Regions from separate parts of the Mesorhizobium sp. M0088 genome, predicted to be linked through region 2. Evidence: riboswitches for the same ligand, from Rfam matches in the RefSeq annotation. Region 2 holds a riboswitch; each other region holds the start of a gene.
The links. A riboswitch is a leader RNA that binds a small molecule or an ion and turns the genes downstream of it on or off. The one in region 2 is predicted to bind cobalamin.
Positions count from the first base shown of each region.

Region 1: it holds a riboswitch for cobalamin, as region 2 does, so the genes downstream of both, NKJ67_RS24280 (ABC transporter ATP-binding protein) here and metE (5-methyltetrahydropteroyltriglutamate--homocysteine S-methyltransferase) in region 2, are expected to answer to the same signal.
Region 3: it holds a riboswitch for cobalamin, as region 2 does, so the genes downstream of both, NKJ67_RS32610 (DUF1636 family protein) here and metE (5-methyltetrahydropteroyltriglutamate--homocysteine S-methyltransferase) in region 2, are expected to answer to the same signal.
Region 4: it holds a riboswitch for cobalamin, as region 2 does, so the genes downstream of both, NKJ67_RS02225 (aromatic ring-hydroxylating oxygenase subunit alpha) here and metE (5-methyltetrahydropteroyltriglutamate--homocysteine S-methyltransferase) in region 2, are expected to answer to the same signal.

Region 1 covers NZ_JAMYUI010000021.1:120,657-128,093, reverse strand. The annotation lists gene NKJ67_RS24305 (TetR/AcrR family transcriptional regulator) at 1-523, opposite strand, end outside; gene NKJ67_RS24300 (MFS transporter) at 648-1,835, shown strand; gene NKJ67_RS24295 (D-arabinono-1,4-lactone oxidase) at 1,848-3,125, shown strand; gene NKJ67_RS24290 (DSD1 family PLP-dependent enzyme) at 3,125-4,264, shown strand; gene NKJ67_RS24285 (AraC family transcriptional regulator) at 4,269-5,102, opposite strand; cobalamin riboswitch at 5,359-5,565, shown strand; gene NKJ67_RS24280 (ABC transporter ATP-binding protein) at 5,728-6,516, shown strand; gene NKJ67_RS24275 (ABC transporter substrate-binding protein) at 6,566-7,437, shown strand, end outside.
Region 2 covers NZ_JAMYUI010000022.1:52,538-59,974, forward strand. The annotation lists gene metE (5-methyltetrahydropteroyltriglutamate--homocysteine S-methyltransferase) at 1-2,140, opposite strand, end outside; cobalamin riboswitch at 2,236-2,437, opposite strand; gene NKJ67_RS24660 (alpha,alpha-trehalose-phosphate synthase (UDP-forming)) at 3,004-4,698, opposite strand; gene NKJ67_RS24665 (adenosine kinase) at 5,574-6,566, opposite strand; gene metK (methionine adenosyltransferase) at 6,616-7,437, opposite strand, start outside.
Region 3 covers NZ_JAMYUI010000038.1:31,958-39,394, forward strand. The annotation lists gene NKJ67_RS32590 (NADH-quinone oxidoreductase subunit C) at 1-338, opposite strand, end outside; gene NKJ67_RS32595 (NuoB/complex I 20 kDa subunit family protein) at 343-924, opposite strand; gene NKJ67_RS32600 (NADH-quinone oxidoreductase subunit A) at 915-1,280, opposite strand; gene NKJ67_RS32605 (winged helix-turn-helix domain-containing protein) at 1,612-2,811, shown strand; cobalamin riboswitch at 2,841-3,044, shown strand; gene NKJ67_RS32610 (DUF1636 family protein) at 3,084-3,512, shown strand; gene cobW (cobalamin biosynthesis protein CobW) at 3,515-4,567, shown strand; gene cobN (cobaltochelatase subunit CobN) at 4,586-7,437, shown strand, end outside.
Region 4 covers NZ_JAMYUI010000001.1:488,862-496,298, reverse strand. The annotation lists gene NKJ67_RS02240 (serine kinase) at 1-688, opposite strand, end outside; gene NKJ67_RS02235 (PqqD family protein) at 738-1,169, opposite strand; gene NKJ67_RS02230 (FAD-binding oxidoreductase) at 1,299-2,399, opposite strand; gene NKJ67_RS02225 (aromatic ring-hydroxylating oxygenase subunit alpha) at 2,425-3,672, opposite strand; cobalamin riboswitch at 3,788-3,989, opposite strand; gene NKJ67_RS02220 (DUF680 domain-containing protein) at 4,499-4,696, shown strand; gene NKJ67_RS02215 (DUF680 domain-containing protein) at 4,783-4,983, shown strand; gene NKJ67_RS02210 (DUF680 domain-containing protein) at 5,051-5,287, shown strand; gene NKJ67_RS02205 (ABC transporter ATP-binding protein) at 5,364-6,476, opposite strand; gene bglA (beta-galactosidase BglA) at 6,501-7,437, opposite strand, start outside.

The sequences.
Region 1 (7,437 bases), on a different contig from region 2:
CGGCGAGCTGGAAGATCAGCAGGACCATGCGTTCGAACTGCTCGCGCCTCTCGGGCTCGAGCAAGGCGATGACGTGGTCGCAGAACATTTGGGCCTGGTGTCGGGTTTCGGCGATGTCGAGGTTTTTGAGCGCCTTGTCGGCCTGGATGGCGTTCTGCAGATCCTGGATGGCCGGATCGCCGGCGACACGGCTGAGATAATCATCGAGCAGCCGGTCAGCGGCCACGATCACGTCGTTCGCCTCGCGGATTTCGGCGATGATCGTGGTCAGCCGTGCCCGGCTGACCTCTGAAAACCGCTCATAGAGCATCGCCAGGATCGCCGATTTGTTGGGAAAATAGTGGTAGACGGTGGCGATCGGCCCGCCCGCCAGCATGCCGACTTCCTTCATGGTGACGGCGTCGATACCCTTTTCCCCGATCAGCCGCATGGTCGTCGACAGGATCGCGTCGATGCGCTCGCGGCTGCGTTCCTGCTTGGGCCTGCGCCTCGGCTCGGTCGCCATTCTCTTCAATTCCGTCATGCACCGATCTTTCGCACGGCTTCCCAAATTCCGGTTGACAAGAAATATGATCAAGTATCAGTTTCTGAAATACTGACAGGTTGTCAGCTTTTTTGCCGCACGGCAAGGACGTTGGGAGGCGCCTTTGGCTTCGACAGATACCGGCCACGCAGGCAGTGGCGACTGGCTGGTCGGCAATCCGACCGGCTGGCAGCTCGCCTCGGCCTTGTGGATCGGTTCGGTCGGCCTGCTCATCCTCGGCCTGCAGCCGGTGCTGCTCGGAGCTCTCTACACCGAAGGCCATGTCAGCGGCGACGAACTGGCGCTGGTCGCCACAGCCGAGATGATCGCTATTGCCATCGGTTCGGCTGTCGTGGCGATGCTGCTTTCGGCGCACCACATGCGCTGGAAAAGTGCCGTCCTTCTGCTGCTGCTGGCGCTGGCCAATGTGTGGACGGCCTATGCCGCGAGCGCCGGCACGCTGATTGCGGGCCGCGCCCTGGCCGGGCTCGCCGAGGGCGGTCTGGTCGCCATCGCCACCGAACTGATCGCCCGCTCGCGGCGCGCCGAGCGCATCGGCGGCTATTTCGTCACCATGCAGACGCTGGCGCAATGCGCGCTCGCCCTGTTGCTGGCGCTCTATGTCATCCCGGCCGCAGGGGCGTCGGGCGGCTTCATCGTTCTTGCCGTCGTCTGCGTCGTGTCGCTGGTGGTCGCCTTCACTGTTCCCGGTGACTATGCCGACCTGCCCAAGGAGGAGAACCTGGTCAATGTGCTGACGCTTCCCTCGACGACCGCGCTGCTGTCCGTCTTCTGCTATTTCATGTTCTTCGGCGCGGTCTGGGCCTTTCTGGAACCGCTTGGCGCACAGTATGGCATCGATGGCCGCACCGTCGGCCTGATCGTCTCGGCCAGCCTCGCCGTGCAGGTCCTGGGTGCTATGACGGCCACCGTGTTCGAGGCGCGCATCGATTATCGCCTTGCCATCGCGGCGATCGGCGTCGTCGCGCTTGTCAGCTCCCTGGTTCTCGCCAGTAGCCCTGGCCTGACGACGTTCTGGGTCGCTGCCTTGGCCATGGGCTTTATCCTGCTGTTCATCGTGCCCTACCAGATCCGTCTGGCGATCACCGCCGACGAGACGCGCACCGCCGTGCTGCTGGTGCCGGCAGCCCAGCTTTTCGGCCTGGCGATCGGACCGATCGCGGCGTCGCTGCTCATCGACGGCAGGGATTTCCGGCCGGTGCCGGAATTCGCCGCCGCCAGCGCGGTCGCCAGCGTGGCGCTGCTCGGTCTCTTCGTCCTTGTGTCGCGTCGCCGTCGTGCGGTTGCCTGAGCGGGGGGTGGCATGTCGAACATTTGGAGCAACTGGTCGGGCTTTGTAAGCGCCGAGCCCAAGCTGATCGCCAGCCCCGGCGACGCCGGTGAACTCGGTGATCTCGTCCGGACCGCGCCTGGCCCGGTGCGCGTCGCCGGTGCCGGTCATTCCTTCACGCCGCTGGTGAAATCGCAAGGCACGATCCTGTCCCTGGAGAGGCTGGAAGGGCTGGTCTCGCACGACGCCGAAACACATCGGGCGCGGGTGCGGGCAGGGACCCGGCTCGGCCCGCTGATGCGCATCCTGCAAGGCATTGGCCAGGGCCTGCCCAATATGGGCGACATCGACCGCCAGGCGATCGGCGGCGCGCTGGGTACCGCTACGCACGGCTCGGGGCCGACGCTCGGCGCCTATCACACGCAGCTGGAGACGGTGCAGATCGTCGACGGGCTTGGCAAGGTCCGCGACTTCAAGCGGGCAGGGGATCAGGACATGATCCACGCCATCGGCGTCGCGCTCGGCGCTTTCGGCGTGCTCACCGAAGTGACGCTGAACAACATCGCGACCTACCGGTTGCGCCGCCGCAAATATGTGCTGCCGATCACTGAGATGCTGCGCGACTTCGAGGCGATGATGGCCGCGCATCGCTCGGCCGAATTCTACTACATTCCGTTCTCCGGCTATGCGCAGTTCATCGCCAGCGATTTCAGCGACGCCGCACCCACCGCACGGCCGCCGGAAGAGGACGAGGCGGGTTTGAGGACGCTGCGTCGGCTGCGCACCTCACTTGCCTGGCTGCCATCGCTGCGTGGCCGCCTGATCCGTTCGGCGGCCGCCAGATTTCCCGCCGAGGACTACGTGCAGGACTGGCTCAACGTCTATGCCAGCGACCGGCAGACCAAGTTCAACGAGATGGAATATCATTTGCCGTTCGAGGAGGGGCCGAAGGCGCTGGCCGAGATCATCGAGCTGACCGAGAAGCGCTTTCCCGAGGTCTATTTCCCGATGGAGGTGCGCTCGGTCGCGCCGGACCAGTTCTGGCTTTCGCCATTCTACAACAGGCTGACCTGCTCCATCGCCATCCACCATGATGCAGCGAACGATCCTCTGCCGTTCATGCGGGCGGCAGAGCCGATCTTCCGCAGATATGGCGGCAGGCCGCATTGGGGCAAGATGCACAGCCTGAAAGCGGCGGATATGAAAAAGCTCTACCCGCGCTGGGACGATGCCATGGCGGTGCGCCGCGACATCGATCCGCAAAACCGCTTCGTCTCCCCCTACATGGCCGGCTTGTTCGGCATCGAATGATGAGCACCTATTTTTCCACCCTCTCGGATGCGCTGAAGGAAGCCGGCATCTTCCAGCCCTGCCTGCTGCTCGATCGCGACCGGCTGGACAGCAACATTGCCCTGGTGAAGGGGAGAGTGGATCCCGGCCTGGCCGTGCGGCTGGTCGACAAATCGCTCGCCTGCCTGCCGCTGCTTGCGTATATCGCCAAGGCGCTTGGCAGTGAGCGCTTCATGACCTTCCACCCGCCGATCAGCGAGGCGGTGCTGAAGGCGTTCCCGGATGCCGATCTGCTCTACGGCAAGCCGATGCCGATCGGCGCGGCAAGGGCGGCGCTGGTGAAAGCCGATACCGACTGGTCGCGCGTCTGCTGGCTGATCGACAGCGAGGAAAGACTGGCGGAATATGGCGCGCTGGCAGACGAACTCGGCATCGGCCTGCGCATCGCTTTCGAGATCGATGTCGGGCTGCATCGCGGCGGGTTCGCCAATCCTGACGCCTTGTCGGAGGCGTTGAGCGCGTTGCCGGCCCGGCTGCATTGCGAAGGCGTCATGGCCTACGAGGCGCATGCGCCGCTCATTCCTGGCCTTTTCGGCGGACCGGCAAAGGCATTGGCAAAGGCGTCGGCGCAGGCCTCGGCGTTCGTCGCCTGTCTCGGCGCCGACCAGCGCCGCATCCTGAACATCGGCGGCAGCAAGACCGCGCTGCTTCATCATGGCGGCGCGGCCAATGAGGTCTCGATGGGCTCGGCCTTTGTGCTGCCCAGCGACTTCGATACGCCAGGCCTCGACGGCTTCCAGCCGGCGGCCTTCATCGCCACGCCGATCCTGAAAATGGTCGAGCCGATGCTGCCCGGCCCGCCGGCCGTCACTCGCCTGCTGCAGGCGCTCGGCCGGTTCCCGCGCAAGGGTTGCTACCTCTATGGCGGCAAGTGGATGGCCGAGCCGGTCTTCCCAGAAGGCATGAAGGCGAACGGGCTGCTCGGCCTGTCCTCCAACCAGCAATTCATGGGCTTGCCCGCCGACGCGACCGCAAAGCCCGGGGACTACGCGTTTCTAAGGCCGACGCAGAGCGAAGCCGTGCTGCAGCAGTTCGGGTCGATCGCGGTGTTTTCCGGCGGCCGGATCGCCGATCGCTGGCCGGCGTTGCCGATGGCCTGACCGACTACGCCTTCACCGGTATCCAGATCTCCAGCCCGCCCTTGCCGCTGCGCGGGTCGAATTCGGGGCCGTAGCGTTCGAATTCCGGCGCGTCCGCGATCTCATGCCCGGAGGCCGGCAGCCATTTGTTCCAGATCGTGTTGACCGTCCGGCGGATGGTCGAGATGTGTTCGCGGTGGGCAAAGACCGCATATTTCTGCGCCGGCACCCGCACCCGGTAGAAGTCCCTGGGCAGGTCGGAGAAGTCAGACACTTCGACGCCGGCGATGTAGTCGAAATTGCCGGCATCGTCGCCGTTGACGCAGACGCCATAGGCGACGTCGCCGGTCTCGCCCGGAATGTTGCCGATATAGGGGCCGAAGCGCTGCCACTGCATCGGGATGGCGGCGCTGGTTTCGCAGCTGTAGCGTTCGCCGAGGCCGGCCATCAGGAACGGCCGGCTGGTCTCGAAACGCGGCGGTTCGAGATTGGTGAGGAGGGACTGGTCCATCAGGATCGGCTCCACGAGGTCGAGCTTGTCGAGTGTGCCCTGCGCGCGCACCAGTTCCGGCGTGGTGCCGAACTGATCGCGGAAGGCACGGGTGAACGCCTCATGCGAGTTGTAGCCGGCGTCGAGCGCGACGGCGAGGATGTCGGGCGCCCCGCCCGCCAGCTTGCGCGCCGCCTCGGTCAGCCGGCGTGAGCGCATGTAGCCCATCACCGACCGGCCGGTGGCGGCGCCGAAGGCGCGCGTCACATGAAAACGCGACACGCCGCTGCTTTGCGCGACATCATCAAGCGAGATCGCCTCCGGCAGATGGCTTTCGACGAACCACAGCGCTTTCTCGGTCGGGTCCATTTTCTCCTCGCATTGGCCAGATCATCCTGCCGTTTCCTGGCACGGCCAGTTTGATCGAAATTGCGCATCCCGTGCAATCTGTCCCGACGCCGGTCGCCATCCGGCCAACCGCCCCCATGAGCTTTCGCTTGACAGCGACCGGCGTCATCTCTTAGGTATGTTATATTATTACATATCGAGAGCATGAAATGCCTGTTTCCCTTAGCTGGCCCACCACTCCGTCCGAGAAATCCATTGCGAAGCGATTGGGGGAAACCTACGCTGAAGCGGTGATGGTCCCCGAGTCGAAAGGCGAGGGGTGAAAAGGGAACACGGTGAGGCCTGCGCAGGTCCAGACCGTGGCTGCCCCCGCAACTGTAAGCGGCGAGCAAAATCCGTGAATGCCACTGGCCGGCAAGGCTGGGAAGGCTGGATGGCGCAACGACCCGTGAGCCAGGAGACCTGCCATCACTGAGTTGACCGGACGGGGTGTGCCGGGAGGAAACGCGAACTCCGGTCTTGTCGGCCGGTTCGCCAGCTTCCTTCCGTCGCCAGTTTTGGAAAGTGACGGAAAGTTGGACGGCTCCATCCATCGCATCGTCGTATATACGCTTTGCCGTCCCGACAAGCCGGCGGGCAGCAGCCGATGACCGTAGCGCTTCTCGAAGCCCGTGACCTCTGCGTGACGGCGAATGGGCGGGATCTGGTCCATGCGGTCAGCTTCTCGGTGGCCGCCGGCGATCGCCTTGCCATCATCGGTCCCAACGGCGCCGGCAAGACGACGCTGCTGCGCATGCTGTCGGGCATGCTGCGTCCGAGCTCCGGCGAGGTGAAGCTCGGCGGGCGCCGCCTGGACAGGATTTCAGCCGCCGAACGGGCGCTGCACATTGCCGTGGTCGGCCAGACCGACCAGCCCGATCCGCGGCTGGCGGTGATCGACTATGTCGAGCTTGGCCGGGTTCCGCACGCCGGGCTGCGGCGCAGGAGCGAGGAGCGCGAGATCGTCGTCGATGCACTGCGCCGGACCGGCCTGCTGCCGCTATTTGGCCGCACCATCGGCTCGCTGTCGGGCGGCGAGCGCCAGCGCGCCCAACTTGCGCGCGCCATCGCCCAGCAGCCAAAAATCCTGTTCCTCGACGAGCCGACCAACCATCTCGACCCGCGTGCCCGCGGCGAACTGCTCGACCTCGTGGCAGGCTTCGAGATGACGGTGATCGCGGTGCTGCACGATCTGGCGCTGGTGGCACCGTTCGCCACCAGGGTGGCGGTGATGAACCATGCCCGTCTGCAAGCGCTCGCCGCACCGCGCGAAGCGCTGACCCAAAAGCTGATCCGCGAGATTTTCGGCATCGATGTGCTGCGTCTGCGCCATCCGACCGAAGACCGCGAACTGACGGTGTTCGATGTGCCGAACCGTGCCGCGCCGCCGACGTGATTGAAGCCATTTCATAGTCGACCCAATCCCATCCACAAGGAGCAAACCCGTGAAACGCCTGGCCTTTTCGCTTGTCTTCTCGCTGCTGGCCTCGACAGCCCTGGCCTTCCCGGTCACGGTCGACAGCTGCGGCAAGCCGCTGACCTTCGATGCGCCGCCGAAGCGCGCCGTCATCCAGGATCTCAACATGGCCGAGATGGCTTTCGCGCTGAAACTGCAGCCGTCGATCGTCGGCCTGACCGGCATCACCGGATGGTACAAGGTGGGTCCCGAATTCAAGGCCGAGCAGGGTTCGATCCCGGAACTGGCGCCGAAATATCCGACGCTCGAAAACCTCGTCGCGGTCGAGCCGGATTTCTTCTTCGCCGGCTGGTATTATGGCATGAAGCCGGGCGGCGAGGTGACACCCGATACGCTTGCCCCGCACGGCATCAAGACGCTGGTGCTGACGGAAAGCTGCGTCCATCTCGACAAGAGCCGTCCAGCCGCCTCGATGGACCTGCTCTATGGCGACGTCGAAAAGCTGGGCAAGATCTTCGGCAAGGAGGCCGAGGCGGAGAAGCTTGTTGCCGGCTGGAAGACGCGGCTCGCCGACATCACCGCCAAGGTCGGCAACGGCAAGGCAACGCGAGTGTTTCTCTATGATTCCGGCGAGGACAAGCCCTTCACCGCAGGCAAGTTCGCCATCCCCAGCGCCATGATATCAGCCGCCGGCGGCGACAACATCATGGCCGACATGGACACCAGCTGGGGCAACACGGACTGGGAAACGGTGGCGTCGCGCAATCCGCAATTCCTCATCCTGCTCGATTACCAGGGTGGCGGCGGCTACAAGAAGCTGCTCGATTTCCTGAAGGTCCATCCGGCCATGAAAGAGACGGACGCGGTCAAGAACGAGCGCTTCGTCGCCCTGCGCTATGC
Region 2 (7,437 bases):
CGATTTCGTTCGGATATTTGGAGCTCGTGAAGGCGTCCAACAGCTCCATCTTCGAGCGCGACGTCTCAATCGAAATGACATCCGCATCCATTTCAGCGATCGCGGGAATGATCTCGTTGAACTCCGAATAGCACATGTGGGTATGAATTTGAGTCGCGTCCTTTACACCCGTTGAAGCGATCCGGAAGCATTCGACAGCCCAGTCGAGATAGACTTTCCAGTCAGATTGGCGCAGTGGCAATCCTTCGCGAAACGCGGCCTCATCGATCTGGACCATCCTTGCGCCGGACCTTTCGAGATCCGTCACTTCGTCGCGGATGGCGAGCGCGATCTGGCGGCAGGCTTCGGAGCGGGGTACGTCGTCGCGAACAAAAGACCAGTTGAGAATGGTGACTGGGCCTGTGAGCATTCCCTTCACGGGCTTTTCCGTAAGCGACTGGGCGAATTGCCACCAGCGCACTGTCATCGGATTGCGCCTCGATACGTCGCCGAAAATGATGGGGGGACGCACGTAGCGCGACCCATAGCTTTGTACCCAGGCATGCTGGGTGAGCGCGAAGCCGGACAACTGCTCGCCGAAATGCTGTACCATGTCGTTTCGCTCGAACTCACCGTGCACCAGCACGTCCAGCCCGATCTCTTCCTGCCAGCGAATTGCAGCCTCGATCTCCTTCTTCAGGAACGTCTCATAGTCGACATAGCTCAGCTGGCCCTTCGCATGAGCGGCCCGCGCCTTGCGTACCTGCGGCGTCTGCGGGAAGGACCCGATGGTCGTCGTCGGGAACGGCGGCAGCCCGAGTGAGCCGGCTTGGACTCTGGAGCGCTCGCCAAAAGCGCTCTCTCGTCGCTTCGCGCTGTCCTCAATGCTAGCGATCCGCCCCTGAACAAGCGGGTCATGGATCCTCGTGGATGTCACGCGCGTGGCGGCAGCCTCGGCAGACGCTTTCAACGCGCCTGCCACCGCATCCCTGCCTTGGGACAGGGCCCGGGCCAGCAAGACCAGCTCGTCGGTCTTCTGGGCCGCGAAGGCGAGCCACGACCTGATGTCGGCGTCGAGTTCCGTCTCCATGCGCAGATCAATCGGCACATGCAGCATCGAGCAAGAAGGCGCGATCTCGACGCGGTCCAAGGGCCAGCCGGCGACGATCGGTTTGATGCGGTCGAGAATGGCGGGCAGGTTCGCACGCCAGACGTTGCGGCCATCGATCAAGCCAAGCGAGAGCACCAGATCCTTCGGAGCGAGCCGACCCACCGTTTCCAGCTGCTCGGGAGCGCGCACGAGATCAATATGCAGCCCGGCCAGGGGCAGAGAAACCGCGGTTTCGAGATTGTCCCCCAGCGACCCGAAATACGTAGCCAGCATGATCTTCAGCTCGGGCGCGGCTTTCGACAGCTGGCCATAGGCGAATTCGAACGCAGCTCGTTCGTTCGGGTTCAGATCGAGGACAAGCGCTGGCTCATCGATCTGCACCCAGTCGGCTCCCGACAGCTTCAGCTTCTGCAGGACTTGCTCGTAAACGGGCAGCAGCCGCGGTAGGAGCGCGATGGGACCGAACCCCTCGGCAGGCGATTTCGCCAGCTTGAGGAAGGTGATGGGTCCAAGGATGACTGGGCGTGTGTGAATGCCGAGAGCTTTAGCCTCGAGGAAGTAATCGACCGGCTTCGATGACGAGAGGGCGAACGTCTGATCATCATCGAGTTCCGGCACAATGTAGTGGTAGTTGGTGTCAAACCACTTGGTCATTTCCATCGCGGTTACACCAGGTCCATGAGCCTCCTCCTGGTGACCAGCGTGTCCACAATCCTCCGTCTGACCCTGGTTGCCGCGCGCCATTGCGAAGTAGATGTCAAGTGGGACCTCGCCGCTATTCCAGCCGTAACGGGATGGAACGGCCCCGACCATGGCTGCGGTGTCGAGCACATGGTCGTAAAGCGAGAAGTCGTTCGACGGGATTTTCGACACGCCGCGATCGCGCTGCTCTTCCCAGCTAGCGGCACGGAGCGCCTTCGACGTCGTGAGAAGGTCGCCAGCGGACGATGTTCCGGACCAGTAGCTTTCAAGCGCGAATTTCAGTTCTCGCCGACGACCGAAGCGCGGCACGCCGAGCGTTGCTACAGGAATTTCCTGAGAGTCAGTCATGTCATACCCCGATGGTTGGGGCGCCGATGACAAGGAAGGCGCTAGCAGACCGGCACGAACGCCGGCTTGCAGCGGCCACCGAGACACCCCGCCCGTGGACGTAAATCGCCGTGGCAGGTCTCCTGGCTCGCGGGGTCATAGCCTCTACCCGTCTTCCTGAGGGTATTCGCCTCAGTGACATGAGTGGGGTTGGCTCGCCGCTAACAGTTGCGGGGGCAGCGCCGGCATTGCACCGGCTTCCCTCTTAGCTCCGCTGCGGCAGCGCCGCACGCGAGAACCACGACACGCAGACAATCACAGCAGTCCGCTCTTTTGTCAATGACGCATAACGAAATGTTTATGTCGTTATGTGATTTCGCTTTTACACTTGTCTAACATTCTGAAATATTCAGTCGCCCATTGGCGGCGCTGCTCCGCTGCCACCATTGTCCAACTAATGGATCCCTGTCGGGCTGCGACATCCCTCGCAGGTCGCCGATGAAGGATTTCGGACAAGACTTCAAGCGCGTGACAACGTCATTAGAATGCAGAAGATCGCATTGGTGGCGATGTTTAACGATGCGGCCGCAAGCCGTGCGTGCGTGGTAGAAGCGGTTTTCTCGGAGAGAGCCAAACCGTGGTCCGAGGGGAATTGGCACGCCAGTCGTCATCACGGGTGACTAGGCAATCGTGATGACTCCGCTCGGCGGCAAGAGACCACACTGACGGAGCCTGGCTCAAGGGTCTGATGCAAAGCCCGACTGTGGTCCCGATAAGCCGCTTAAGCCGCATTCAGGCGGTCAGGATAAGTATCTCTCTCTCCAAGCGCTCGGCATTGAGGGATGCGCAAATGCAGGCAAAGCTCGCGTGCTTCATATTCTGCATCATACGATCGGCAGGACCCAGTTTTTATCCAGTGCACGCGTCAGCGCGGTGTGCAATTCTGGCTCGGTCCGATACGAAGGCATTTGGGCCTCGCTGATCCAGCCCAAGCCAACATAGTGGAAGTGATCCGCAGGGACCGTAACCCGGCTGCTGTCCAGTTGCCGAACGAAGTCCGCTGACCAATGGTGGATCGTATACGCTTCAAGTTTGTCCATCATCCTCCGCCAGCGTTGGATGCGTTCTTCGCGCGGCATGCTGGCCGCTCTTGAGATCGCGGTAGCTATCTCGTCGGAGAGCCTCGGATTTACCAGCAGGGCGTCCTCGCCGAAGTCTTCGGCCGCGCCGGCAAACTTCGATAACACCAGAACGCCAGGGTCGCTCGGATCTTGTGCAGCAATGTATTCTTTCGCCACAAGATTCATGCCATCGCGCAACGGCGTCACAACGCAAACACGCGCGGCTCTGTAAAGACCCGCTATCTCAGCTTGGGTGAACGACCTGTTCTCATAGATAATCGGCATCCACTCGTCCGTGCCATGCCGGTTGTTGACTTGATTGACGAGTCTTTCGACGTCGCGCCGATATTCGCTGTACGCTTGGATGTCGCCACGTGAGGGAGTTGCGATTTGCAAGAGCGAGACACGTTGCGGCTCGACTGCCAGCAGATCGAAAGCTTTAATCCGATTGTCGATGCCCTTGGTGTAGTCGAGCCGATCGACGCCGATAACTAGCTTTGCTCCGCCAAGTTTCAACTGCGAAATGTAGGCTTTCTGCGCCTCAAGCGAATCTGCGGCACACTGTTCGAATTGCTTCGGATCGATACCTATAGGAAAATTTTGGCATTGCGTCTGGCCATGGTCCGAGAAAACGACCCCGTTCTTGCTCTCCAGCCCCAAATGAGATTGGACACAGGCGAGGAAATTGCTCACATCACGGTCGGTCTGGAAACCGAGCAGATCATACTCGAGCATACATTTCATTAGCTCGCCAGAATTGGGCACGCGCTCCATCATGTCAGACTCGGGCCATGGCGTATGCAGGAAATGGCCGATCGGCCGGTCAATGCCGAGTCTGTGCAAATCAGCGCCGAGCGGCAGGAAATGGTAGTCATGAACCCAGTAGACTGCGTTATCTCCCAATTCGGACACCGCGCGCGCCATGAAGGCATTGACGTCGCGATAACTTTTATAATCCTCTTCCGAGCCTGAGATCCGGTCCGGCAGCGAGTGGAGCGCCGGCCACAATATTGAATTTGCAAAACCTTGATGGTACCGAGAATAGTCCGCTGCCGGCCCATCGAGCCACCCGATTTGACCTTTGCCACGCTGCACGAGGGGCACCTGTTGCTTATCCCCGTCGCCCAGATGCTCGGAAAAACCTACCCAGACCGCGCCGGAACGCTCCACGACGCACTCCAGGGCCGCCGAAAGCCCGCCTGTCTTGGGCTGATCAGAATTGACAGTCGCACCGCGGTTGGAAATTGCGATAAGACTCCTATGTGGCTGCTGGGCCGCCGTGTTGAAGCGCTGGTCTGCGGCTGAGACAACAGGACGGGACGGGCCAACTTCGGCTTGTTGTTCTCGCTCCTGTGGCAAGTCTCTCAGGGGTTGTTCAAAAGCGATTAGTTCGTGAACAGCCCCAGTTTGCCATGTGAGGTTCCGGCGCGGCGAGTTGGCGTTGTTCAATGCGTCCATTTCATGCCTCCGTTGAATATTCCCCATGATGGAGCAACTGGCATTCCCAGATTGGCACACCCCCTGCTGACGAGAATCTGACGAGCGTCAGAGCAAATGGCGACCGATTGTCGCGTTTCGGCTTCGGCGCCCTCAAGAACCGGCTTATCGCGAAAATAGCTGTCGACCCGATCGAGCGGACCGTGCTTGCGGTAATTGTTGGATTGTTCGGATAAGAGATACACCCAGTAGATGCCAGCACCTGTTGAAATGAACTGAAACTATGTCGCTGCCGCCAAGGCTGCCGGGCCCTGTGATGCGATCCTGCGTCTGCCGAAGAGTTTTGACACGGAGATCGGAGAGGGCGGGATAGTCCCTTTCCGCTCGTCAGGGCCCGTTTTTGAATCCCTTCCTCGTTGCCCTCGACGATCCCAAAATCGTGGAACCCAGACCGCGATGTGAATACCAGCCAGGCGAGCACTTCCTGACATCCGCGAATGCCGGGCTCCACATCCGGCGCCTCGTCGAGATTGACGAAGATGAAGCCCTGCTGGCAATTCCGCTGGTCCCATACCAATGGCGAACCAGTCAGCCCGCATTCGGCATCGTGGGACGTCGCAAGTCAAGTGCTCCGACGGACGCCGCGAGTTCTCCGTTACCTCAGGAACCTTACTGGCCTTCCCCAAGCTGAGCTTCTGGAGAATGCCGGTGGCGATCTCGATGACGGTGAATGCCGTCAAGGCAAGCCCGCCTTGCACCGCTCTTCCAGCGAGCTTCACGGCAGCAGAATCGGTCAGTTCTCCGAAGCGAATGGCTGTCGCTATCAGCGAGCTTTGACACAGTTCCGCCACTGCGATGATCGCGTCAGTAGGGCGGCTGGTTAGTTGCCCGCGCATCTACAGCAACCCAGCCCGTTCCGCCTCGCGGCGCAAATTCTGCCTTGGCCTTGGGCCGATCTGCTGGATCACCAGGCCGGCCGCCAGCGAGCCAAGGTCGCCGCAGGTCTTGAGGTCGCGGCCCTGCGTGTAGCCATGCAGGAAACCGGCGGCATAGAGATCGCCCGCGCCCGTCGTGTCGACCAGCTCCTTGATGGCGGTCGCATGGATGACCACGGTCTCGTCGCCGCGCACGATAACCGAGCCTTTTTCCGAGCGTGTGACGGCGGCGATCTTGCAGTCCTTGCGGATCTGCGCCACCGCTTCGTCGAAGGACGAGGTCTGGTAGAGCGACTTGATCTCGTCGCTGTTGGCAAAGACGATGTCGACCGTGCCCGAGCGCATCAGATCGAGGAACTCGTCGCGGTAGCGGTCAACGCAAAACGAATCCGACAGTGTCATCGAGACTTCGCGCCCGGCCTCGTCCGCGAGCTTCGCCGTCTGCCGGATCGCCTCCTTGGCGCGCGGCGGGTCCCACAGATAGCCCTCGAAATAGGTGACCTTGGCGCCAGACGCCTTGTCGGCCTCGACATCCTCCGGCCCAAGCTCGACGCAGGCGCCGAGATAGGTGTTCATCGAGCGCTCGCCGTCCGGGGTGACGAAGATCATCGAGCGCGCCGTCGGCGGCTCGCCCTCGAGCGGCCTGGTGTCGAAGGCAACGCCCTGCGCATGGATGTCGTGCGCATAGATTTCGCCCAGCGCATCGTTGGACACCTTGCCGAAGAAGGCGGCGCGGCCGCCGAAGCTGGCGACGCCGGCCGCCGTGTTGCCGGCGCTGCCACCGGAGGCCTCGATCGCCGGCCCCATGTGGCTGTAGAGCAGCTCGGCGCGCTTGGTATCGATGAGGTTCATGGCACCCTTGATGATGCCGTTGGTCACCAGAAAAGCGTCGTCGCACTGGGCGATAATGTCGACAATGGCATTGCCGATGCAAAGCACGTCATAATCCGGCATCAATGTCTCCGCTTGGGCTTTCCGCTTGCCAATTCGCTCGCCGGCGGCTTCACGGGGCGGCTAGTCCTGCCTCGCGACGCAATTCGTCCGCCCTGTCTGTCTTCTCCCAGGTGAAATCAGGCTCTTCACGGCCGAAATGGCCATAGGTGGCTGTATTGCGGTATATAGGGCGCAAGAGATCAAGCATCTTGATAATGCCTTTCGGTCTGAGATCGAACAACTCAAGAATGAGGCGCTCGATCCTGCTTTCCTCAACCCTGGCTGTCCCGAACGTGTTGACCATGACGGAAACCGGACTGGCCACGCCGATTGCGTAAGCAAGCTGCACCTCGCACACGTCCGCAAGTCCGCTGGCGACGATGTTCTTTGCGACATAGCGGGCCGCATAGGCAGCCGAGCGGTCAACCTTGGACGGGTCCTTGCCCGAGAAGGCGCCGCCGCCATGACGACCCATCCCGCCATAGGAATCGACGATGATCTTGCGTCCAGTGAGACCGCAGTCGCCGCGCGGCCCGCCGACTACGAACCGCCCCGTCGGGTTGACCAGAATTCTGATGCCTTCCGTCTCCAGGTGGGTCGGCAGGACAGGCTTTATGATTTCCTCAATGACGCCCTCGCGGACAGTCTCTTGCGAGACCTGCTCGTCATGTTGCGTCGACACGACGATGGTATCCAGGGCGACCGGGCGCAACCCCTCATAGCGCACTGAGACTTGGGATTTCATGTCAGGACGCAACCAGCCAAGCTGTGCCTTCCGGACATACGCCTGCCGTTTCGTCAAGCGATGAGCGAGCTGGATCGGCAAAGGCATCAGGGTATCGGTTTCGCGGCATGCGTAGCCGAACATGAGGCCCTGATCTCCCGCTCCCTG
Region 3 (7,437 bases), on a different contig from region 2:
TCGAACCAGTCGGCACCGGGAAAGACGCCGGTGATCGATGGCACCATGGTTTCCTCGTCGGCCTGCACCTTGATGCGGATGCGCACATTCTGCTTCGGCGACAACAGATGATAGACGACGTCGAAGCGCTTGGCCCGCGACGGATAGTCGGCGCCGCAGACGTCGATGATCGAGATGAACTGGCAGCGCGCATCGTCGCGCAGGAAGGTCATGACCTCGACCAGATCGCGCGGCTCGACGCGGATGGTGAGTTCGCCATAGGCGATATCAGCCTCGTTCACGCGGCCGATCAGCTTCTCGCCGAGATAGTTCGACAGTTCGCTCAGGGATGCGGTCATGGATTTACCGTTCGATCGTGCCGGTGCGGCGGATCTTCTTCTGCAAGAGAAGAATGCCGTAGAGCAGCGCTTCGGCGCTCGGCGGGCAGCCGGGCACATAGATATCGACGGGCACGATGCGGTCGCAGCCGCGCACCACCGAATAGGAGTAGTGGTAGTAGCCGCCGCCATTGGCGCAGGAGCCCATCGATATGACGTAGCGCGGTTCCGGCATCTGGTCGTAGACCTTGCGCAGCGCCGGCGCCATCTTGTTGGTCAGCGTGCCGGCGACGATCATGATGTCGGACTGGCGCGGGGACGCGCGCGGCGCGACGCCGAACCGCTCCGAATCATAGCGCGGCATCGAGGTGTGGATCATCTCGACCGCGCAGCAAGCGAGGCCGAACGTCATGAACATCAGCGACCCGCTGCGCGCCCAGGTGATGAGCGCCTCGGTCGAAGTGACCAAAAAGCCCTTGTCGGCCAACTCGTTGTTGATCTCGAGGAAGAAGGGATCGTCCTCCCCCACCGGCCTGCCGGTGTTGGGATCGATAATACCCTTGGGCTTCGGCGCGACGAGGGTGCCTGAACTGTCGTTCAATCCCATTCCAGCGCTCCTTTTTTCCATTCATAGGCAAAGCCGATGGTCAGCACCGCCAAAAACACCATCATCGACCAGAAACCGAGCATGCCGATCTTCGAAAACGACACCGCCCACGGAAACAGGAAGGCCACTTCCAGGTCGAAGATGATGAACAGGATCGACACCAGGTAGAAACGGATGTCGAACTTCATGCGGGCGTCGTCGAACGAGTTGAAACCGCACTCATAGGCGGAAAGCTTTTCGGGATCGGGATTGCGGTAGGCCACCAGGAAGGGCGCGGCCAGCAGCGCCAGGCCGACAACCAGCGCCACGCCTATGAACAGGACGATGGGCAGGTATGAGCTCAAGAGTGCGTTCATGCTCGGCTTTCCGTTGGCGCCAATCCAGTTTGATTACAGCACCGGACCCTAATGCGGAAGCGTGACAGTTTAACCGCTGAACCGTTTTAAGGGCCTATGCTGCAACGCGGCGAGGGTTAGCGCAGCACTTCCAGCGAAGCAAGTCAAACCTTGTTCAAAACACCGACCTGGACGGCATATCGCGGCAAACTGGTCCGATCCGCTCCTGTTTGATTTCCTTCGCTTTTTACTCCACTTTTCTCTCCTGACATGGATGCCGCCAAAACCCTGCTAGCATGGGTTGGAATCAGCCATTCGACCCTCGGTCAAAACACTTCAAAGTGATGCCTGCATGAAGGAAAAGATTTCGCTCCCCACGGCCCGTCGCATCGCGCTTGCCGCCCAGGGGTTTCTCGATCCCCGCCCGACCGGCACGCCCGACCGCCGGCATTTTGCCCGCACCCTCTCCCGCACCGGCCTGCTGCAGATCGATTCCGTCAGCGCGGTGGTGCGCGCTCATTATATGCCGCTCTATTCGCGCCTTGGTCCCTACCCGTTCTCGCTGCTCGACAACGCGGCCGTGACGCGTAAGCGCACGGTTTTCGAATACTGGGCGCACGAGGCGTCCTTCCTGCCGGTCGAGACCTACCCGCTGATGCGCTGGCGCATGCAGCGCGCCGAGCGCGGCGACGAAATGTATCTGGGCCTCGCCAAATGGGGCCGCGAACATGCCGCCTATATCGAGGAGATCTACCGCCAGGTCGCCGAGCGCGGCCCGATCGCCGCTTCCGCGCTCGAAGGCCAGAAAGGCTCGGGCGGCTGGTGGGGCTGGAGCCACGCCAAGCATGCCTTCGAATGGCTGTTCTGGGCCGGACGCATCACCACGGCGCACCGTCGCGGTTTCGAGCGCTTCTATGATCTGCCCGAGCGCGTGCTGCCGCAGGCGGTCCTCGATCTGCCGGTGCCGACGCCTGAGGACGCGCACCGCGAATTGCTGCGCATTTCCGCCCGCGCCCACGGCGTGGCGACTTCAGGCGATTTGCGCGATTATTTCCGCCTGTCGCCGGCCGATATGAAAGGCCGGTTGGAGGAACTGGTTGAAACCGGCGAATTGCTGCCGATGCGCGTCGAAGGCTGGGACAAGCCGGCCTATCTTCACCGGGATGCCCGCCTGCCGCGCAAAGTCGAGGCCCGCGCCCTGCTGGCGCCGTTCGATCCTGTCGTCTTCGAACGCTCGCGCACAGAGCGGCTGTTCGACTTCCACTACCGCATCGAGATCTACACGCCGGCCGACAAGCGGCAATACGGCTACTATGTCCTGCCGTTCCTGCTCGGCGACAGGATCGTGGCACGCGTCGACCTCAAGGCAGATCGTCCGGCCAGCGTGCTGCGGGTCCATGCGGCCTACGCCGAGCCCAAGGCGCCACCTGAAACCGCTGCAGAACTGTTCGAGGAATTGAAGCAGATGCAGGGCTGGCTTGGCCTTGAGCGCATGGAAGTGACCCCGGCCGGCGATTTGGGTCCGGCGCTGGCCGACATCGCCATGTCGTAAGCTCGCGTTGACACCGCCGCCCGCAAAAGCCTAAATCCGGTTCAGATGGTCTCTTGCCCGCAACGGCAAGAGCTAAGAGGGAATGCGGTGCGGGGCAAAATCCCAAATCCGCGGCTGTCCCCGCAACTGTAAGCGAAGAGCCAAGGCCGAAAGCCACTGGGAGTTCCCGGGAAGGCGGCTACCCAAGGCGATGACCCGCGAGCCAGGAGACCTGCCGTCTGCGACTATAGAATCCGATCGCCCGGCGGGTTTCCGGGCAAGGAGCCCGATCTTTGGACCACGACAGCAGTTTTTCGGCTGGCACAGCGGATATTTCGTCCGGCCATGATGATGCCTTGGCCGGCGTCACCATCATCGTCTGCGCCTCCTGCCGCGATGAGACCGGCTCCGACGCCCATCCTCGCGCCGGCGAATTGCTGGCGGAGGATACGCGCCGCGCCGCATCCGGCGACGACATCCGCATCCGCAGCGTCGAATGCCTTGGCAATTGCAAGCGGCGCCTCAGCGCCGCCATCCTGCGCGACGGCTGCTGGAGCTATGTCTTTGGCGACCTGACCGAGACCAGCGGCGCCGACCTCGTCACGGGCGCCAAGCTTTTCGCCACCTCGACCGACGGTCTCATTCCCTGGCGTGGCCGTCCCGATAGCCTGAAGCGTGGCCTCGTTGCCCGCATCCCTCCCCTCGACATGCTGAAGGACTGACCATGACTGCCCCAGATTCGTCTGCGAACCTCTCCCGCGTTCCCTGCACCGTCGTCACCGGCTTCCTCGGCGCCGGCAAGACGACGCTGGTCCGCCATCTCCTGGAAAACGCCGGCGGCAAGCGCATTGCCATCATCGTCAACGAGTTTGGCGACATCGGCATCGACGGCGAGATCCTGAAGGGCTGCGGCATCGACACCTGCCCGGAGGAAAACATCGTCGAACTGGCCAATGGCTGCATCTGCTGCACCGTCGCCGATGATTTCGTCCCGGCGCTTGACAAGATCCTGTCGCTGACGCCGAGGGTCGACCACATCCTGATCGAGACTTCGGGCCTGGCGCTGCCCAAGCCGCTGGTCCAGGCCTTCCAGTGGCCGAGCGTGAAAAGCCGGGTGACTGTCGATGGCGTCATTGCCGTGGTCGACGGCCCGGCCTTGGCCGAAGGCCGCGTCGCCAACGACATGGATGCCCTGCAGGCGCAGCGCGCCGGGGACGAGACGCTCGACCACGACGACCCGGTGGAAGAACTGTTCGAGGACCAGATCGCCTGCGCCGACCTGATCATCCTGTCGAAGAGCGACCTGATGGACGCCGCCGGCACCGCCCGCGCCAATACCATCATTGGCGAACACTCCGCCCGCGCGGTGAAGATCGTGCCGACATCGCATGGCAAGGTCGATCCCTCGGTGCTGCTCGGGCTCGGTCTCGCCGTCGAGGACGACATCCAGAACCGCAAGTCCCATCATGACGGCGCGTTCGACCACGAGCATGACGACTTCGACACCTTCATCGTCGACATTGCCTCGATCGCCAATCCGGACGAGCTGGCAAAGCGCGTCGCCACCGTCGCAGAAGAAGAGAACGTGCTGCGCGTAAAAGGCTTCGTCGAAGTCGGCGGCAAGCCGATGCGGCTCTTGCTGCAGGCCGTCGGGCCGCGCGTCAATCATTACTATGACCGCGCCTGGACTGCGCAGGACGACCGCCGCTCGCGTCTCGTCGTCATCGGCCTGAAAGGGCTGAACCGCCCGGCGATCGAGCGTATACTCGCCGGCTGATTTCGGACACGGGTCGCGATGCACATCCTCACCACGACATCCGCCTCGCTCGACGACCTCGCCGAGCCGGTCGATCTGCGGCAGACGCCGGCGGATATCGTGGCGCTGTCCTTCACCGACAGCGACCTCGCCGGACTGGCGGCAGCCTGGAAGGCCGATGCCGGCCGCCTGCCCTCGATGCGGCTGGCCGCACTTCGTGACCTGCGCCATCCCATGTCCGTCGACCTCTGGATCGACAGCGTCGCCCGCCACGCCAAGATCATCCTCGTGCGCATCCTCGGCGGCTACGACTGGTGGCGCTACGGCTGCGACCAGCTCGCCTCGACCGCCCGCGAACGCGGCATAAAACTGGCGCTGCTGCCCGGCGAATGCCGCGACGAGGATTTGCGCCTGATCGAAGCCTCCACGCTGCCGCGCGAAGAGTTGGACGGCCTGCTCGACTATTTCCGCGAGGGCGGCCCGGCGAATATGAGCGCGCTGGTGCGGAGATTGGCGCGGCTGGCGGGGTCGGATGCGTCTTTCGTCGAACCGGTCGCCGTGCCCAAAGCTGGCTACTACGAACCCGGACGTGGCGTCGTCCCCCTCCCCCTCGAGGGGAGGGTCCGGCCGCAGGCCGGGGGTGGGGTCCTCTCCGAAGCGCGCCGACTCAAAGAAACGCCGCGTCCGGTCGTACCGACCCCACCCGGCCCTGCGGGCCACCCTCCCCTCGAGGGGGAGGGAAAGGTCGTGCCTATCCTGTTCTACCGCTCGATGCTGCTGGCCGCCGATGTCGCGCCGATCGACGCACTTTTTGAAGCTCTGCGACAGCGCGGCATCAACCCAGTCCCCATCTTCGTCTCCAGCCTCAAGGACCCGGCATCCCTGGCGTTCGTGGAAACAGCACTCGCCTCACTGAAACCCGCCGCCATCATCACCGCTACCGCTTTCGCGTCCGGTGCCGAACCCGGCAATGAGACCTTGTTCGACCGCGCCGGCGTGCCGGTCTTCCAGGTCATCGTCGCCACCACCCGCCGCGACATCTGGGAGAACAACCAGCGCGGCCTGGCGCCCGCCGACCTTGCCATGCATGTCGTGCTGCCCGAGCTCGACGGCCGCATCCTGGCCGGCGCCATTTCCTTCAAGGGCGAGAGCGAGATCGATCCAGCACTTGGCCACCGCGCTTTCGCCAACCGGCCGGAACCGGATCGCGTGGCGCAAGTGGCTGACCGCGTCGCGGCCTTTATCCGCCTGCAGGAGACGCCCCGCGCCGAGCGCAAGCTGGCGATCCTGATGCCGGATTATCCCAGCGCCCCCGGCCGCACCGGCTATGCCGTCGGCCTCGACGTGCCGTCCAGCGTGCTGGCCATTCTGCAGGACCTGCGGGATCAGGGCTACGGGGTTGAGGAGATTCCGGAGACGCCGCGTGAGTTGCTGGGGCTGCTGGGGTTAAGCGGCGATGGGCTGAGGCTGGACGATTATCTCGCTCTTTCGACAGAATTGCCGACGGGTGCGATTACAGCGGTAGAAGCCGCTTGGGGGACAGCAGAAGATGACTTAGGGCTGTGCGAGACCCCCTCGCGCGGAAGCTTCCCCTTCCGCGCCGCCACCTTCGGCAACATCACCATCGCCCTCGCCCCGGATCGCGGCCGCTCCGCCGACCGCCGGGCCGACTACCACGACCCGACTTTACCCCCACGCCGTGCGCTGATCGCCTTTGGCCTATGGCTGCGCAAGTCGCTCGGCGTCCACGCGCTGGTCCATGTCGGCGCCCATGGCACGCTGGAATGGCTGCCGGGCAAGACCGTTGCGCTTTCGGAGAACTGCTTTCCCGAGATCGTCACCGGCGCCTTGCCCGTCGTCTATCCCTTCATCGTCTCCAACCCAGGCGAAGCGGCGCAAGCCAAGCGCCGCATCGCCGCCGTCACCCTTGGCCATCTGCCACCGCCGCTGACCGGCGCCGGGCTCGACGAAAACCAACACAAGCTCGAGCGGCTGGTCGATGAATACGCCCAGGCCGACGGGCTCGACCGCCGCCGCCGAGATCGTCTGGCGAAGCTGATCGTCGACACCGCGCAAAAGACCGGTTTCGCCTCCGAAGCCGGCGTCGCCACGACCGACGCACCCGACGAAGCGCTGCGCCGCATCGACGCTTGGCTCTGCGACCTCAAGGATTTCGCCATCAAGGACGGGCTGCATATCTATGGCCGCGCGCCCGACGACGAGCCCGACGCCCTGCGCCGCCAAAGTGCCGAATGCGAGAAGACAGCGCTGTTCGCCGCGCTTGATGGCCGCCATGTCAAGGCCGGCCCAGCCGGCGCGCCCGCGCGGGGTCGCTCGGACGTTCTGCCCACCGGCCGCAACCTGTTCACCTCGGACCCACGCACCATGCCGACGCCGACCGCCTATGATCTGGGCAAGGCAGCGGCGGAGGAGGTGGTGCGCGGCTACATGCAATCGCATGGCGACTGGCCGCGCTCGCTGGTCATCGACCTGTGGGGCTCGGCATCACTGCGCACCGGCGGCGAGGAGATCGCGCAAGGATTGGCTCTGATGGGCTGCCGGCCGCAATGGGATTCGGCGACCGGCCGCATCACCGGCATCGAAGTGCTGCCGCCGGCCACGCTCGGCCGGCCGCGCGTCGATGTCACCTGGCGCATATCAGGCCTGTTCCGCGACATGTTCCCGACCCAGATCGCGCTGATCGATGCCGCCGCCAACGCAGTTGCCGCCCGCGACGAGGAGGACTCGGAAAACCCGCTCGCGGCCAAAACCCGCGCTGACGGCAAGATCAGCCCGCGCATCTTCGGCACCTCGCCCGGCACATACGGCGCCGGCATCGAGGATCTGCTGTCGAGTGGGGACTGGGCAGCACGCGAAGAAATCGGCCGCGC
Region 4 (7,437 bases), on a different contig from region 2:
CGAATCCCTGGGGATCCTGCTTGAGTGTTGAAAACAGCGGGCGGGCAGTCAGGCCGTTGGAGAGGTCGACCAGTACATAGTCGTCGCCGACGCTGTCCAGTCCGTTGAGGAGGCCGGCGGCGACGGTTCCGGATTTCCCGGCCCCGCCCGCGCCGGCCAACAGCACGCCCTTGCCATTGGCGCCGAGCGTGCCGGCATGGGCAAGGCGCATGCCGCGCGCCGCATATTCCCAATGGAGGAAGGGGCGCAGCGGCGCTCCCGGCTCCCACGGTGGAAAGGCATCGGCCGAAGCCATCAACTGCACGCCAACGCGACGTTGCGGATCATAGAACTGCCAGAAATCCAGGTCGTGAAAATGGTTGCCGCGCAATCCGGCCTCCGCCAGCCGGGTGGCGAAGCCATGCTGCGTGAAGGGCCCCTGGCCCCAACTGACCGGTGCCGCGATGCCGTCTATGCCGGGATGTGCGACGAAGACGCGGCAGCTGTCGGCAGGCGTTCGGTTGCCCGGAGCCGTGACAAAGCCATGAGCGACGGCATCCGCCAATGCGCCGACGCTGACATGCGCGGTCAGATCCAGATGCGGCAAGCCCACCTTGCAGGTCAGCGGATAATGCGCGGCGCTGCTTTCTGCTTGCGCCAGGACATGGCGTGCGTAGTCAACCAAGTTTTCGAGAGTGACGTTCGGCATGGGTCTGCCTGTTCCGGAGCTGCCCGGCAACGAGAACCTGATGGGCGCTTCAGTTGGCCTGCTTCACCGCGGGCCAGCCGAGGGGCTCCTCGACCTCGTGGATGGGATCCACGACAATGAGATCGGCGAGATCGTCATGGATGTCGACCTTCAGGGGCTCTCTGGCAGCGGCGAGCTGAGCCAGCAATTCGCTTGGAGCCGGTCTTGCCACGCCATCGGTTACGGCCGCCAGCAAACCGAATTCGAGCAATTGTGAAACAAAGCCGTCAATCGCGGCGGCATCGAGGGCGCCAATGCCGGTCGCGGCGCCGACCAGTTCGGAGGCAGGCACGCCGGACGACAGTGCATCCCAAAGTCTGCTGCCTGAATCAGAGAAGCCGAAATATTTACCCGTGGTCAGGTCAAGAACGACGGCTTCGCCGTCGAAGGATTCAAAGACGATATCCTTGCTGGCAATGGCATAGATGCCGGATTGTCGCATGTTTGCTCCCCCGCCGAGCAGGCCGCGGAGATGATCTTCGGGCCTACGGTCAACCCCACCGTTGCAGGCGTCTAACCATTTGCAGGGTTTTTGGCAAGATGGCGCAGGCTCGGGGGCGAGCGCAGCCGGTCACGCTTCGATTTCAAGCGCAGAAAGCGGCTTCGAGCAACAGGCGAGGATAAAGCCGTCCTCGATTTCGTGATCGAGGATGCCGCCATTGTGACTCATCTCGACATCGCCCGCGACCTTCCTCACCTTGCAGGTGCCGCACAGGCCGAACTCGCAGGCGGCGGGAATCCGCACCCCAGAGGCGCGTGCCGTCTGCAGCACGGTCTGGCCGGCGACGCATTCGGCATCGACATCGGAAAGCGAAAACCGGATAGGTGTCACGGCCTCGACGGCAGCAGCAGCGCCGTCCTCCGCCGGCGGCGAGAACGGCGCCGGGATCTCCTCCACGGCAGGCGCAGCAAAGCTTTCCTGATGGTATTTCGCCATGTCGAAGCCGGCGGCGTCCAGCATGCCGCGCACGGCGCGCATGAAGGGATCGGGGCCGCAGCAGAAAATCTCGCGCTCGCGGAAATCGGGCGCCAGCAATGGCAGCCGGATCGCGTCGATGCGGCCCATATGGCCGAACCAGCCCTCGCGGCTCGACCGCTCCTCGATCATGAAGCCTAGCGACAGGCCGGGCATGCGGCTGCCGAGCAGCTCGAGTTCCTTGCGGAAAATGATCTCTTCCGGGCGACGCGCACAGTTGACGAAGCCGACATCTGTCCATGGCGCACAGTCGTTCAACCAGCGCAGCATCGACATCATCGGCGTCACGCCGGAGCCCGCCGAAATGAACAGATATTTGGCCGCCGGGTGGCTATGCAGCGAAAAATCACCGGTCGGCCCATAGGCCTTGACGTGCGAGCCCGGCGTCAGATGGTCGAACATCCAGCGCGTGCCGGTGCTGCCCGCCTGCGCCTTGACCGTCACCGCGATCGAGAATGGCCGCGACGGCGAGGACGACAGCGTGTAGGTGCGCATCAGCGGCCCGTCCAATGTCGGCAGTTCCAGCGTCACGAACTGGCCCGGCTTGTAGCGGAACCAGGTCTGGTTGTCGGAGCGGAAGGTGAAGGTCTTCACGTCCGGCGCTTCGTCGCTGACGCCGATCACTTCCAGCACCTGCAGCCGGTCGTTCCAGGGCGTCATCTGGTCGAGATGGCGATAGAGGCCAAGGTCCGTCATCGCATTCATCCTCTTGTCCCCTGAGCTAGGCGACGCTGCGCAGGGCCGGCCGGCCGCCTTCGGCAAGGCGCGGCCCGATGAACGACGCGTACCACTCGACGAACTGGATCACGCCGCCCTCATGCAGCTCCGAATAGGGGCCTGGTTCGTAGGCCGGCGACAGGATGCCGAAGGCGTTTTCCTCGACGATGCGGCGGTCCTGGTCGTTGGTCTCGGTCCAGACATGGGTGAGCTCAGCGAGGTCGTAGTCGACGCCTTCGACCGCATCCTTGTGGACGAGCCATTTCGTCGTCACCGCGGTTTCCGTGGCACTGATCGGCAGCACGCGGAAGGTGACGGCGTGGTCGCCGAGGATATGGTTCCAGGTGGTCGGATAGTGGTAGAGCAGCAAGGAGCCGATGCGGTCGGTTGAAACGCTGTCGGACAGGTTCTTCTGGACCGCCCGTTTTCCCGTCATGGTGTAGCTGACGGCATCGCGCAGCAGCGGCGCGCGGGTGGCGCGGTACTGCCCTGCCGGATCGATGCGGAATTTGCTCGGCAAGCCTGATGCCTCGCATCTGGCCCAGTGCGCGACCATTTCAGGGTCGCTGTCGGCGCCTTGGACGCCGGTCACGGTCGGAGCCTCGGGGAAGGTCTTGCACAGTTCGGGGTGATTGGCGACGCAGTGGTAGCACTCGCGGTTGTTTTCCCAGACCAGCTTCCAGTTGCCCTTCTCGATGATCGTGCTCTCAAAGGCGATCTTTGCCTCACGCAAACGGTGCGGCAAAAGATAAGGTTCGATCATCGCCCGCATCGGCGCGAAATCCGCCGGCTCCTTGGCCAGGCAGATGAAGATGTAGCCGCCGACGCTCTCGCAGGCGACCGGCTTCAGGCCGAAATCACTCTTGTCGAAACCGTCGGCCATCTGGCGGGCAAACAGCAGGCGGCCGTCCAGCTCATAGGTCCACTGATGATAGGGGCAGACGAGCTTTGCCGCCGTACCCTTTTCCGCGTTGCACACGCGGCTGCCGCGATGGCGGCAGGAATTGTGGAAGGCGTTGATCTTGCCTTGCTGGTCGCGGACAAGGACGACCGGATAGTCGCCGATCTGCACGGTGATGTAGCTGCCCGGCTTCGGCAGTTCGCAATCATGGCCGATGAACAGCCAGTCGCGATACCAGATCAGCTCCATGTCGAGCTTGAAGTAGTCTGGATCGGTGTAGAAGGGCTGCTCCAGCGAAAAGCCTTGCCGGCGCCCCTTCAGGAGCCTCAGCATGTCGTTGCGGGTATCCATGTCCTGTCCTCGTTTCTAAGGACTGAACTGGTGGTGATGGAGGAAGGATTGAAACGCAGGCCGGCTAGGTGCCGGACATGCGCTATCCACCTCTTGACCGCCCACCGCGATCAGTCGAGTCTAAAAATCTCGGGCTGGTTTCCGGGCTCTGGAGTTGTCCTTGCGGACCATCGCGACACCTTCCCAGGCAGTTGCCCAGTGGTCTCCCGTTGCGACTTGAACTCCACCACCGTTGCGGGGGCAGCGCCGGATTCTGACCGGCTTCCCAATTCTCCGCCTCGTCGTCACGAAGCGGCACCTGAGATGGGTATGATCTAACCACGATCGCTGGCGCGCCGTCGGCATGAAAACGACATCGTATCCATGCGGCGCGACACGGCATGCGAAACGTCACCGCAGATCGTCGCGGGCCGAAATCCCGCCTCCCGGGCGGCCATTTGCCGGCTGCGATCTTCCCGAGTCCGACCCTTGGCGGGGGTCAAAAAAGGTTAACGGTTTCGAAAAGTGACTATTAGCTTGACCTAAAATCGAACCGAACGGTTCGTTTCTGTTGACGGTGCGTGCAGGATGGTGTGAACGCCGGGCCTTTGAAACAGTCAGTGATCCATCGGATGGTTAAACTTAACATGCTGATATAGAAAGCAAAAATGTATCTCTAGATTCCCCTGGCACAATTTCAAGGTGTGGATTCATGGTCCACACGGAACAACTTCGTGATTGGAAAAGGCGGGGTTGCCCTCCCACATCGGGGTTGTCCGAACGACGCGATTTCATTTCCAAGACACGCCGCTAGACGGACGGAAAAAGACGATACTGGAGTACAAAAATGAAAAAGATCATTCTCACTGCCGCAGCCCTTCTGGCCATTTCCGGCAGCGCCTTCGCTGGTAGCGACCACTACGGTTCGAACGCCGCGGCAGCCACTGCTGTCGACAGCTCGTACACCGCTTCGACCAAGAAGTCGGAACCGGCTGCTCAGGCGCCTGCCCAGGGTGCTGACCACAACCTCTTCGGCAACAACTAACAGCCGATTCCCAGTCGACGGCGGGCTCGCCCGCTGCCCTGGCGAAATTCAGACATTCGAAATTCAGACATTCAGGAGTATTTAAGATGAACAAGATCCTCATTGCTGCCGCCGCCGTTCTGGCCATCACCGGCAGCGCTTTCGCGGGCAGCGACAACTACGGTTCGAACGGCGCCAACCAGCCTGCCGCCGCTGTGGACCAGTCGTACACGGCTTCCACCAAGACCTCGGAACCGGCTGCCCAGACACCCGCTCAGGGCAGCGATCGTAACCTCTTCGGTCGCTAAAACCAATTTCGCAAGCGACGGCAGCTGTGTCTGCCGTCTGGCGAAATCCAGAATTCAGGAGACTAAAATGAACAAGATCCTTATTGCTGCCGCCGCCGTTCTGGCCATCACCGGCAGTGCTTTCGCCGGCAGCGACAACTTTGGCTCCAACGGCGCCAACCAGCCTGCGGTTACTTCGGTTGACAGCGCGCATACGAGCTCGGTCCGCAACAGCGGTGGCCTCGTCGAGAAGCTGCTCAATTCGTCGGGCGACGTAGAGAAGTCCGCTCCTCAGGGCAGCGACCGGAATCTCTTCGGCCGTTAACAGCCGAAGCTGATCTTCAAAAAAAGAGCGGCGGGCCTGGCCCGCTGCTCTTTTTTGTCCAAGACGCGGTTCTGCCTCAGGCCGCCTTCGCTTCAGCCTCATGAAGGGCAAACGACCGTCCGTCAGCGTCGAAGAGATGCAGGTCCTCGCCATTGGCGCTCAGCCGCAATGTCGAACCGCGCTTGACCTCGACATTGCCGGGCAGCTTGGTCACCAGCGGCAGGTCGGCGCGACCGATGTCGACATAGACCAGCTGCACCTCGCCGAGCTGCTCGACATAGTCGACCGTCCCCTCGAACAGATAGTCCGCGCCGCTGGCGATGATCAGGTCCTCCGGCCGCACGCCAAAACTCACCGCAGCGCCCTTTGCCGAAGCCGGCGTCGCGATCGGCACGGTTGCCTTGCGTCCGCCGACATGGCTGACGACGGTCGGATTGCCTGATTTGTCGATGGTTGCGGGCAGGATATTCATGGCCGGCGAGCCGATGAATTGCGCAACGAACAGATTGCCGGGCTTCTTGTAGAGGTCCATCGGCGTGCCGACCTGCTCGATATGGCCGTCCTTGAGCACCACGATGCGGTCGGCGAGCGTCATTGCCTCGACCTGGTCGTGGGTGACGTAGATCATGGTCGTGTTGGGCATCGATTCCTTGAGCTTGGCGATTTCGATGCGGGTGGCGACTCGCAGCGCCGCATCAAGGTTCGAAAGCGGCTCGTCGAACAGGAACACCTTCGGATTGCGCACGATGGCCCGGCCGATGGCGACGCGCTGGCGCTGGCCGCCCGACATCGCCTTGGGCAGGCGGTCGAGATATTTGGTCAGCTGCAGGATCTCGGCGGCCTGACGCACGCGGCGGTCGATCTCGGCCTTGTTCTCTTTGCCGATCTTCATCGAGAACGCCATGTTGTCGTAGACGGTCATGTGCGGGTAGAGCGCGTAGGACTGGAACACCATGGCGATGCCCCGTTTCGACGGCGGCACGTCGTTCACCACTTCGCCGGCTATTCTGAGCTCGCCGGAGGTGATTTCCTCGAGCCCGGCGATCGATCTCAGCAATGTCGACTTGCCGCAGCCCGACGGGCCGACGAAGACGATGAACTCGCCCGATTTAATATCGAGGTCGATGCCGTGGAGAATGTTCAGATTGCCGTAGGACTTCTTCACTTGTCTTAGCGTGACATCGGCCATTTGGTTTCCTCCAGTGATTGGAATTCAGTCGAGACGCCCGAACCAGGCGCCGTAGCCGCCAAGCTCGATGGAACCGCTGTTCGCCTGCCCCGAAAATCCGTGCCCGGGCAGAGGTTGCAGCGATCGGCCGCCAAGGTCAACCTTGGCCGGCCCGGCTCCCAGATTGAAGACGCAGACGATCTGCTCGTTGCCTGCGCGGCGCGTGAAGGCGACGGTGTCGCCCTCACTTTCGATGAAGGTGATGTCGCCCTTGGCGAGCGCCGGATGGGCACGCCGGAAGGTGAGAAAGCGCCGGTAGTGCTCGAGCAGCGAAGCCTCGTCGCCCTGCTGGACATTGACCGCTTGCGCCAGATGCTTGGCCGGCACCGGCAGCCAGGGCTTTGCCTGGGAGAAGCCGCCATTCTTGGCGCTGCCATCCCACACCATCGGTGTGCGGCAGCCGTCGCGGCCCTTGAATTCCGGCCAGAAGCGGATGCCATAGGGATCCTGCAGATCCTCGAACCGCAGCTCTGCCTCACCGAGCCCAAGCTCCTCGCCCTGGTAGATGCAGACCGAACCGCGCAACGACATCAGCAGCGCCGAGATGACCTTGAGGTAGGCGGTCGGGTCGGCCTCATTGGCGGCCCAGCGCGAGGCCGGGCGCATCACGTCGTGGTTGGAGAAGGCCCAGCACGACCAGCCGTCGCTGGCGACTTTGCCGAAGGATTCCAGCACCGAGCGGACCTTGCCCGCGCTGATCTTTTCCGGCGCCAGGAAATCGAAGGAGTAGCACATGTGCACGCGCTTGCCGCCTGCGGTGTAGGCGGCAACCACTTCAAGCCCGCGCTGCGAATCGCCGACCTCGCCGACCGCTGCGGTTGCCGGATACTCATCGAGCAGGGCACGGAACCGTTCGAGGAAGCCGAGGTTCTCGGGCCGGCTCTTGTCGTAGAGATGGTCCTGGTAGTTGTAGGGGTTGACC